One region of the Micromonospora sp. B11E3 genome, then DNA from elsewhere that is predicted to be linked to it. Evidence: riboswitches for the same ligand, from Rfam matches in the RefSeq annotation. Region 1 holds a riboswitch; the other holds the start of a gene.
The links. Region 1 has a riboswitch for thiamine pyrophosphate ahead of ABGB16_RS19920 (ECF transporter S component). Riboswitches for the same ligand answer to the same signal wherever they lie in the genome.

Region 1 (4,665 bases):
ACAGCCGCAGCTTCGCCACCGGGTTGCGCCCGGCGTCGACGCCGCGCGCCCGCCGCGCCATGCTGATCATCTGCCACTCCTGCCCGAGCAGCGGCACCAGCCGGAACGCGGCCAGCGCGCCGATCGCGAAACGGGCCGGGGCCTTCGCGTTCTGGATCAGCGCGTCGGCCAAATCGGTCGGGTCGGTCGTGGCGAAGACGATGATGCCGGGCAGCGCGACCGCCAGCATCCGCAGCGCCAGGCCGAGCGCGGTCGCCAGCACCCCGGTCGTGACCAGCAGCGGCCCCGCCTCCACCAGCACCCGGCCCGAGCGGTCGGCGGCGAACAGGACCAGGGTGACCACGATCCCGACGGCGCTGGCCAGCAGCGGCGCGGCCCGCCGGGCGAGCACCCGGTAGCGGATGCCGAACAGCGGCAGCACGGCCAGCTCGACGGCGAGGGCGAGCGCCGGGGCGACCGGGTCCAGGGTGGCGAGCAGGGTGAACGAGAAGAGCAGCGCCGCGGCGACCTTCGCCACCGGGTTCCGCCGCGCCAGCGGTGCCCCGGGCGCCGCGACGGGCTCGATGCTGATCACGGCCGCCCCGCAGTGGTTCCTGGCCGCTGCGGCGTGGCGGCGCGGCCGGCAAGGTCCGCGTGGGTCATGGGCGGTCCAGGGTGACGGTGCGGTCGGCGAGCGCGGCGACGAAGTCCGTGTCGTGGGTGACGGCGACGACGCCGTGCCCGGCGTCGCGCAGCTCGGCGAGCAGGTCGACCAGCTCCCGCCAGGTGCGCCGGTCCTGGCCGAAGGTGGGTTCGTCGCAGATCAGCAGCCGGGGCGCGGTGGCCAGGGCCGTCGCCACGCTCAGCCGCCGCGCCTCGCCACCGGAGAGGGTGTACGGGTTGGCGCGCGCGAGCGCCGTCAGCCGCAGCCGGTCGAGCAGCCCGTCCACGGTGGCCCGTACCGCCGCCTCGGGCTGGCCGGTGCGGCGTGGGCCGAGGGCCAGCTCGTCGAAGACGGTGCCGGTGACGAACTGGTGCTCCGGGTCCTGGAACACCGAGCCGATCCGGCGGGCCAGGGCAGGGGCGCGCCAGCGGTGCGGGGGAGTGCCCGCGTCCGGGCCGGCCAGCTCGCCGGTCGCGGCCACCCGACCCGTACCGGGCCGCAGCAGGCCGCCGAGCAGCAGCGCCAGGGTGGACTTGCCCGCCCCGTTCGGGCCGAGCACGGCGAGCGCCTCGCCGGCGCGTACCCGAACATCGGTGGCGGCGAGGCGCGGCGGCAGGCCGACCCGGTCGGCGGTGAGCAGCAGGTCGCCGGCGGGCGCGGCGGCGCGCCGGGGCGGCACGGTCCGGCCGGGCACCCAGACCCCCTCGGCGGCGAGCGCGTCGCCGTGCGCGGCGAAGACCGCCCCGGGCGGCCCGTCGGCGCGGACCCCGCCGCCCGGCTCCGGTACCACCACCCGGTCGACCAGCGGCAGCGCCTCGGCGACCCGGTGCTCGACGAGGATCATGGTGGTGCCGGCGTCCAGGGCGTCGGCCACCGCCTGCCGGACCAGCGTCGCGCCGGCGGGGTCGAGGTTCGCGGTCGGCTCGTCGAGCAGCAGCAGCCGGGGCCGCAGGGCGAGCGCGCCGGCCAGCGCCAGGCGCTGCTGCTCGCCGCCGGAGAGCGCGGCCGTGGGCCGGTCCCGGTGGTACGGGAAGCCGACCCGCCGCAGCGCCTCGTCGACCCGGGGCCAGATCTCGCCGGCCGGTACGCCCCGGTTCTCCAGCCCGAACGCGACGTCGTCGGCGCAGCGGGCCATGACCAACTGGGTCTCCGGGTCCTGGAAGACGATCCCGACCCGCTCACGGGCCTGCCGGGGGTCGACCCCGTCGATCTCGACGGTCCCCTCCTGCTCGCCGGAGTCCGCCGGCAGCAGCCCGGCGAGCGCGGCGAGCAGGGTGCTCTTCCCGGCGCCCGAGGGGCCGAGCAGCAGCACCCGCTCGCCCGCCTCGACGTCCAGGTCCAGCCCGCGCACCGCCCAGGCCTTCCGCCCGGCGTGCCGCCACCCGAACCCCCGCAGCCTGACGCCCCCCACGCCCGTCACCCCCTCCCGCCGGCCAGGCCCGGCCCCGCCCCGGTGATCATGGAGTTGACGGCGTTTCCGGAGATCGACACAGCCGTCAACTCCATGATCGACACGAGTTCGGTGGGGGTCAGATCGGGGCGCGGTCGCGGGCCGCGGGGAAGCGGTCCAGGGCGCCCGTGGTCGCCAGGGCGCGGGTCAGGGACCAGCCGCCGGCGCCGGCGACGAGCGCGGCGCTGACGATCGTGAGCAGCGCGTACGGGATGCTGTAGCTCGTCAGGTCGTACTTGACGTTCCACACGAGGAAGTCGAACAGGGCGGCGCCGACGCCGGTGAGCGCCCCGGCGAGCAGGGCGGTCGGCAGCCGGAACGAGCGGTAGCGGAACGCCGCGAAGACCAGCTCGGCGCCCGCGCCCTGGACCATGCCCTGCGGGATCACGGTGCCGGCCCACTGGCTGCCGAGCAGGGCGGAGAGGACCGCCGCGACCGTCTCGCAGTACAGCGCGGCGCCGGGCTTGCGGATGACGAGGCCGCCGAGCACGGCCGGCATCAGCCAGACGCCGTACAGCAGGGTCTGCGCGGGCGGGAAGAACGCGAAGGCCCCCTCGGTGGCGCTCCAGACCAGGCCCCAGGCCCAGAAGATGACGCCGAAGGCGACCGCGATCACCGAGGCGACCACGATGTCGATCGTGCGCCAGCGGTGGCTGTCCGTGTGGTTCATGCGATGGCTCCCAGTTCAGTGGAAGAACCAGGAGAAGACGCACGCCGCGTCCGGTGGGACCGGACGGCGGCGCGGCTGGAGAATGACCGAACTCCCTGCGCTGGCATTACCCAGATCAGGTTCGAGGGTCTGCGGACGGTTTGCCCGCACTCTCAGCGCTGTGCGCTCCCCTGTCGGAAATGAAGTTGTCCCGCCGACGCTAACACCTCCGAAGATCACGTGGCAAAGTGACGTGCGCCAGGTGGGTGAAACGACTCCGCGCCGGTCGTTACCGCCATCTGGCCGGAGTCCGTCGACGCGGTCCGCGGGGAACGATAGTGTCGCGCCGTAGATCGTCGAGCGCCGAAGGAGGCGAGCCCGTGACGTCACCGACCGGCAGCGCCGAGCCGCCCGCCGGGCCCGACCGTGGGGTCCCGGGGGCGGGGGCGGTCGGCGTGGCCGCGCCGGACGCACCGGCGGGGGAGCCGGCCGGGCGCGGGCCGCGACGGGCACCGCGGGTCGGCTCGGTCGAGGTGCTGGCCGCCCTGCTGGTCCTGCTGGTGGTCTTCCGCGAGCCGCTGGCCCGCGCGTTGTCCGCACCCCGGTTGCAGACCTGGACCACGGTCTTCGTGTCGGTGCTGGTCCAGGCCGTGCCGTTCCTGGTGTTCGGGGTGCTGCTCTCGGCGGTGATTGCGGTGTTCGTGCCACGCTCGTTCTGGGCCCGCGCGTTACCCCGGCACCCGGCCCTCGCCGTGCCGGTCGCGAGCGTTGCCGGGGTGGTCCTGCCGGGCTGCGAGTGCGGCTCGGTGCCGATCGCCGGCTCGCTGATCCGGCGCGGCGTCACCCCGGCGGCGGCCCTGGCGTTCCTGCTCGCAGCCCCGGCGGTCAACCCGATCGTGCTCGCGGCCACCGCGGTCGCCTTCCCCGGCCGGCCGGAGATGGTCCTCGGGCGGGCGGTCGCCAGCCTGGTCGTCGCCGCGGTGATGGGGTGGCTGTGGCTGCGGCTCGGGCGCGCCGACTGGATCCGGCTGCCGCGCCGACCGGAGCTGGACGGCGCGTCGCGGGGCGTGGCGTTCTGGGCGGCGGTCCGGCACGACGTGGTCCACGCCGGCGGTTTCCTCGTCGTCGGCGCGCTGGCTGCCGCCAGCATCAACGTGCTGGTCCCGGAGCGGTGGCTGCGGGCCCTCGCCGACGAGCCGGTGCTCTCCGTGCTCGCCCTGGCCGGGCTGGCCGTGCTGCTGTCCATCTGCTCCGAGGCGGACGCCTTCGTCGCCGCCTCGCTGTCGCAGTTCTCCCTCACCTCCCGCCTCGTCTTCCTGGTGGTCGGGCCGATGGTCGACCTCAAACTGATCTCCATGCAGGCCGGCGTCTTCGGTCGACGCTTCGCGGTCCGGTTCGCCCCGGCGACGTTCGTGGTCGCCGTCGCGGTGGCCGTCGGAGTCGGGGCGGTGCTGCTTTGACTTCCTTCCTCTTCCTGGAGGAGGGAAAATTCCCATCGGCCTTGCGGCCGGTCCGGTTTAAGCCGGGCGCCTCGCGGCGCGGGGTTCCTGTTTCACGGCCGATTGCGGAAGGGAGGACCCTTGCCGTCTGACATCAGCTCCACAGGCATCGCCAGGGGTGTGCCTGGCTACGGCTCGACCAGCCGCAAGGATGTTCTTCGCCGCGTTCACGTCCCGGTCATGGCGGGTGCGGCAGGTCGGGCACGTCCAGTGCCGGGTGGAAAGACTGAGGGCGGCGAGCAGATGCCCGCACGCCGAGCAGGTCTTGCTGCTGGGGTACCAGCGGCCGATCACCACGAGGGTACGGCCGGCGCGTGCGGCCTTGTACTCCAGTTGGCGGCGGAATTCAGCCCAGCCGCAGTCGGAAATCGCCTTGGCGAGGCTGCGGTTACGGACCATGTTGGCGACCGCGAGGTCTTCGATC
Region 2 (4,665 bases), on a different contig from region 1:
GGGTCCGCCGCCCGGGTGACCGCGCTGGCCAGCAGCACCGCGTCGCAGCCCAGCTCCATGGCGAGCGCCGCGTCCGAGGCGGTGCCGATGCCGGCGTCGAGGATCACCGGCACGTCCACGCTCTGCCGGATCAGCCGGATGTGGTGCGGGTTGCTCACCCCCAGCCCGGAGCCGATCGGGGCGCCGGCCGGCATCACCGCCGCACACCCGACGTCGGCCAGCCGCCGGGCCAGCACCGGATCGTCCGAGGTGTACGGCAGCACGGTGAAGCCGTCCGCGACCAGCTCCTCGGCCGCGCGCAGCAGCTCCACCCCGTCGGGCAGCAGGGTGCGGTCGTCCCCGATCACCTCCAGCTTCACCCAGTCGGTGCCGAACGCCTCCCGGGCCAGGTGGGCCACCTTCACCGCCTCCGACGCGGTGTAGCAGCCCGCGGTGTTCGGCAGCAGCCGTACGCCGCAGCGGTCCAGCAGGTCGAGCAGCCCGCCGGCGGTGCCCGGGGCGGTGTCCACCCGGCGCAGCGCCACCGTGACCAGCTCGGTGCCGGAGGCCCGGACGGCCTGCTCCAGCACGTGCAGGTTGGCCGCGCCGCCGGTGCCGAGGATGAGCCGGGAGCCGAAGCCGACCCCGCCGAGTTCGAAGGACACTCCGCTCACCCGCCCTGGGCGGCGCTGAGCACCTCGACCCGGTCGCCGTCGCGCAGCACGGTCACCGACCAGCCGCCGCGCGGCACCACCTCACCGTTGACCGCGACCGCGAGGCCGCGTTCCTGGTCGGTGACCGCGCGGACGACCTCCGCGAGGGTCGTCCCGCCGGGCAGGTCACGCCCCGTGCCGTTGACGATCAGTTGCACGTCTCCTCCTCGATGGTGGATGCGTCCGATCCCGGCCCGTGGTGGCCGGCGCGTCGGTGCCGGCGAACCGGTCGGGGGTGAAGGGGGCGAGCAGCGGGTCCGGCTCGCCGGTGACGATCAGCTCGGTGATCAGGTCGGCGGTGACCGGGGTGAGCACGATGCCGTGCCGGTGGTGTCCGGTGGCGGCGAGCACGCCGGGCCGGCCGGGCAGCGCCCCGATGATCGGCGCGTTGTCCGGCGTACCGGGGCGCAGCCCGGCGGATGCCTCGGCCAGGTCGTACTCGGCCAGCTCGGGGACCAGGTCCACGGCGGCGCGGAGCAGCCGGAGCACCCCGCCGGCGGTCACCTCGGTGTCGGCGCGCTCCTCGACGGTCGCTCCGACCACCACCTCGCCGCTGTCCCGGGGCACCAGGTAGACCGACTCGCCGTCGGCGTACCCCCGGACCACGTGCCGGAAGTCCGGCGCGCCGCGACCGGGCGCGCGGAGCCGCAGCACCTGGCCCTTCACCGGACGGACCGGGAGCCCGGTGAGCGCCGCCGCGCCGCAGCCGGCCGCGACCACGGTGACCCGGGCGTCCACCTCGGACAGGTCGCCGATCACACCCGGCCGCCACACCGCGCCGGCCTGCTCGGCGGCGGTCCGCAACGCGGCGACCAGCCGGCGCGGGTCGACCTGGTGGTCGCCGGGGGCGACCGCGCCGCCGCGCACGCGCGGGGCCAGCGCCGGTTCGCGGTCCCGCAGCTCCGAGGGGCGCAGCGGCGTGATCGGCAGCCCCAACCCCTGCTGGTACGTCCAGAGTCGACGCGCCTCGGCCAGGTCGTCGGTGGTCAGCCCGACCACCAGGGTGCCGTCGGTGCGGTAGCCGAGATCGGCGCCGGCGGCCTCGGCCAGCTCGGCGGCGAACCCGGGCCAGCGGGCGGCGGACTCGGTGAGCAGCCCGGTCAGCTGGTGCTCCCCGAAGTACGCCTCGGCGACCGGCGCGAGCATCCCGGCCGCCACGTGCGACGCGCCCGTACCAGGGGCAGGATCGTGCACCGTCACGCGCAGTCCCCGAGACGCGCACCGCCACGCGACAGCCAGCCCGACCGGTCCCGCCCCCACGACAGCGACGTCCGGTCGGGTCAGCACGTCAGGGCCTCGATCAGGTCAGCAGTCGTGCGTGCGGGATCGGGGCTGGCGGAAATCGCCCCGACCACCGCCACCCCGTACGCCCCGGCGGCGCGCAGCGCCGGCACCGACGCGGCGGTCACCCCGCCGATCGCGATGACCGGCACGTCCACCGCTCCGGCGACCGCGCGTACCCCCGCGGGGCCGATCGGCTCGGGCAGCCCGGCCTTGGTGGTGGTGGCGTGGCAAGGGCCGACGCCCAGGTAGCTCGCCCCGGCGGCGACCGCCTCGGCGGCGGCCACCGGTTCCCGGGCGGTCGCGCCGAGCACGGCGGTGGCGCCGAGCACCTGGCGGGCCGCCCGCACCGGCAGGTCGTCGGCGCCGACGTGGCCACCCGCCGCGTCCACCGCCAGCGCCACGTGCAGCCGGTCGTTGACCAGGCACGTCGCCCCGTACGGCCGGCACAGCGCGACCACCTGGCGGGCCAGCTCGTACGCCTCCCGGTCGGTGGCGTCGTCCTCCACCCGGACCTGGACGACCAGCTCGGCGCGGGCCACCGGCAGGGCGGCCCGCAGCACGCCGAGCGGATCCCGCCCCGGCCGGGTGTCGGTGATCAGATGCAGTCGTCCCAGGGACGGCACGGCAACACTCCTCCCTGCGCCGGCATTACCCGGATCAGGTTCGACGGTCGGGGGCTTACAGCCCCCCTCTCAGCCCGGTACGCACCGGGCTCCCGTGGGTCACTTGCGGCCTACCGTACGGTGTTCCACCGGATCCGCCAAGGGTGGGTGACGCTTTTCCCTCGACCGCCCGCGTTTCGCGCCGTCGGGCTGCCGCCGGAGAGCCGGCTGCCCCGGCGCCGTCGGTACGGCACCGGGGCAGCGGAAAGCCCGGTCAGAGGAGGGCGTCGAGCGCGTCCAGGTCCTCGTCGGTGGGCTGCCAGGCGCCCGCCTCGGCGTTGGCGTGCACCTGCTCGGTTGGCCTGTCGCACGTCCTAGCGGCGTTGCAACAGGTCCCGGCCGACCTCACCGCCTCCCCGGAGTCCCATACCGCTCATACTCGCCCGCACAACCCTGGCTCACCGGCGCGTTGGACGGACGTACACCGAAAAGTCCTACCCGGAGACGGCGGTGTCGGCCTCGCGGATGTCGCCGGTCCCCCGCACCCGGCCTGACGCGGTCGCCAGCGACAAGGCCTACTCGTCCCGCGGCAACCGCGCCTACCTACGGGAACACCACATCAAGGCAGTCATCCCCGAGGGACCAGGCCGCGAACCGGAAGAAGAAGGGCAGCCAGGGCGGCCGACCCGTCAACCACGACGCCGACCTCTACAAGGAGCGGAACACCGTCGAGCGCCTGATCAACAAGCTGAAGGCCTGGCGAGGCATCGCCACCCGGTACGACAAGACCCCCGAGAGCTACCTCGCCGGTCTACACCTCCGCGCCTCGATGATCTGGATCAAGGACCTCACGCGGCACTCCTTGATCACAACCAAATACGCGCCCTAGCACTGCAACCCGATGTCGTCGCCTACGGCAGTTCGAGTCGTTTGCGGTAGCGCCGGCCATCCACCACATCCAGAGCGACCTGGGCGAACGCCGCCGCGGCGGGTGGAGCGCCGGCGCGGTGGGCCACCGCTACCTCGCAAGAGGGCATGCCGGTGATCGGGACGAAGACGACGCCGGGGCGGGCGTACAGGCGGGGGGCGGTCTCCGGGACGATCGAGATGCCCCGGCCGAAAGCGATCGCCTGCAACTCCGCCTCGAAAGTGGCCGCCTCGTGGACGACCGTGGCCGGCTCGGTGCGGTAGGCGTCGAGGATCCAGTAGTCGCGCCAGGTGCCCTCGCCGGGCGCGGCGACGATCGGCTCGGCCAGCAGCTCGTGGACGTCCACCTCGGACCGGGCGGCCAGCGTGTGCCGGGCCGGCACGCAGGCGAAACATCGCTCGGCCAGCAGCGTACGGGTGGTGACGTCGCGGACGCCGTGCAGCGGGGGACGCACGATGGCCACGTCGGTGTCGCCGGTGTCCAGGCCGCCGTTGGGCGCGCTGAAGTCGTACTCGATCACTTCGATCTTGACGTCGGGGTGTTGCTCGGTGAACGCCTGCAGGATCACCGGCACGTACTCGACAGCCGCACCGATCAGGTAGCCGAGGCGCAGGCGGCCGGCCTGCCCCTGGGCGATCCGGGACGCGGTGGCCATCGCCTCCTCGAAGCGGTCGAGCACGGCCCGCGCCTCGGCCAGGAACGCGACGCCCTCGCGGGTCAGCACCGTGGCGCGGGTGGTACGTTCCAGCAGCATCAGCCCGAGATGGTGTTCGAGCTGCCGGATCGTGTAGCTCAGCGACGGTTGCGCGATGTGCAGGCGCTCGGCGGCTCGAGTGAAGCTCAATGTCTCGGCGACCGCGACGAAGCACCGCAGGTGCCGGAGCGTCACGTTCATAGACAGCATCTATAAAGCCTATGAAACTCGGTCTTTCCCCTGGTATCGCCGGCGTTTCTAGTCTTCGGTCATCCCTCAGCACCGAATCGGATCGGATGGCCGTTCATGGTAGATACCGCAGCAAATCGCGAGCACGCCAAGACCCTTCTCCTGCACGAGCCGGCCGGCGGCGACCCCACCAAGCTGACCCTGGTCCGCGCCGAGGGCTCGCTGGTCTGGGACGACGCCGGCATCAGCTACATCGACTGCACCGCCCAGGCCTGG

Region 2: linked by a shared signal. The riboswitch ahead of thiE (thiamine phosphate synthase) and the one ahead of ABGB16_RS19920 (ECF transporter S component) in region 1 are both predicted to bind thiamine pyrophosphate.

What each region holds. Positions count from the first base shown of each region.
Region 1 is NZ_JBDPMC010000039.1:42,041-46,705, forward strand. Features, by position in the region: gene ABGB16_RS19910 (energy-coupling factor transporter transmembrane component T) at 1-574, opposite strand, end outside; gene ABGB16_RS19915 (ABC transporter ATP-binding protein) at 639-2,054, opposite strand; gene ABGB16_RS19920 (ECF transporter S component) at 2,173-2,763, opposite strand; TPP riboswitch at 2,838-2,945, opposite strand; gene ABGB16_RS19925 (permease) at 3,198-4,202, shown strand; gene ABGB16_RS19930 (RNA-guided endonuclease TnpB family protein) at 4,260-4,665, opposite strand, start outside.
Region 2 is NZ_JBDPMC010000119.1:3,322-7,986, reverse strand. Features, by position in the region: gene ABGB16_RS31535 (thiazole synthase) at 1-653, opposite strand, end outside; gene thiS (sulfur carrier protein ThiS) at 650-850, opposite strand; gene thiO (glycine oxidase ThiO) at 819-1,979, opposite strand; gene thiE (thiamine phosphate synthase) at 1,973-2,599, opposite strand; TPP riboswitch at 2,594-2,704, opposite strand; gene ABGB16_RS31515 (hypothetical protein) at 2,853-2,987, opposite strand; partial or broken gene ABGB16_RS31510 (transposase) at 3,116-3,467, shown strand; gene ABGB16_RS31505 (LysR substrate-binding domain-containing protein) at 3,490-4,401, opposite strand; gene ABGB16_RS31500 (aminotransferase class III-fold pyridoxal phosphate-dependent enzyme) at 4,507-4,665, shown strand, end outside.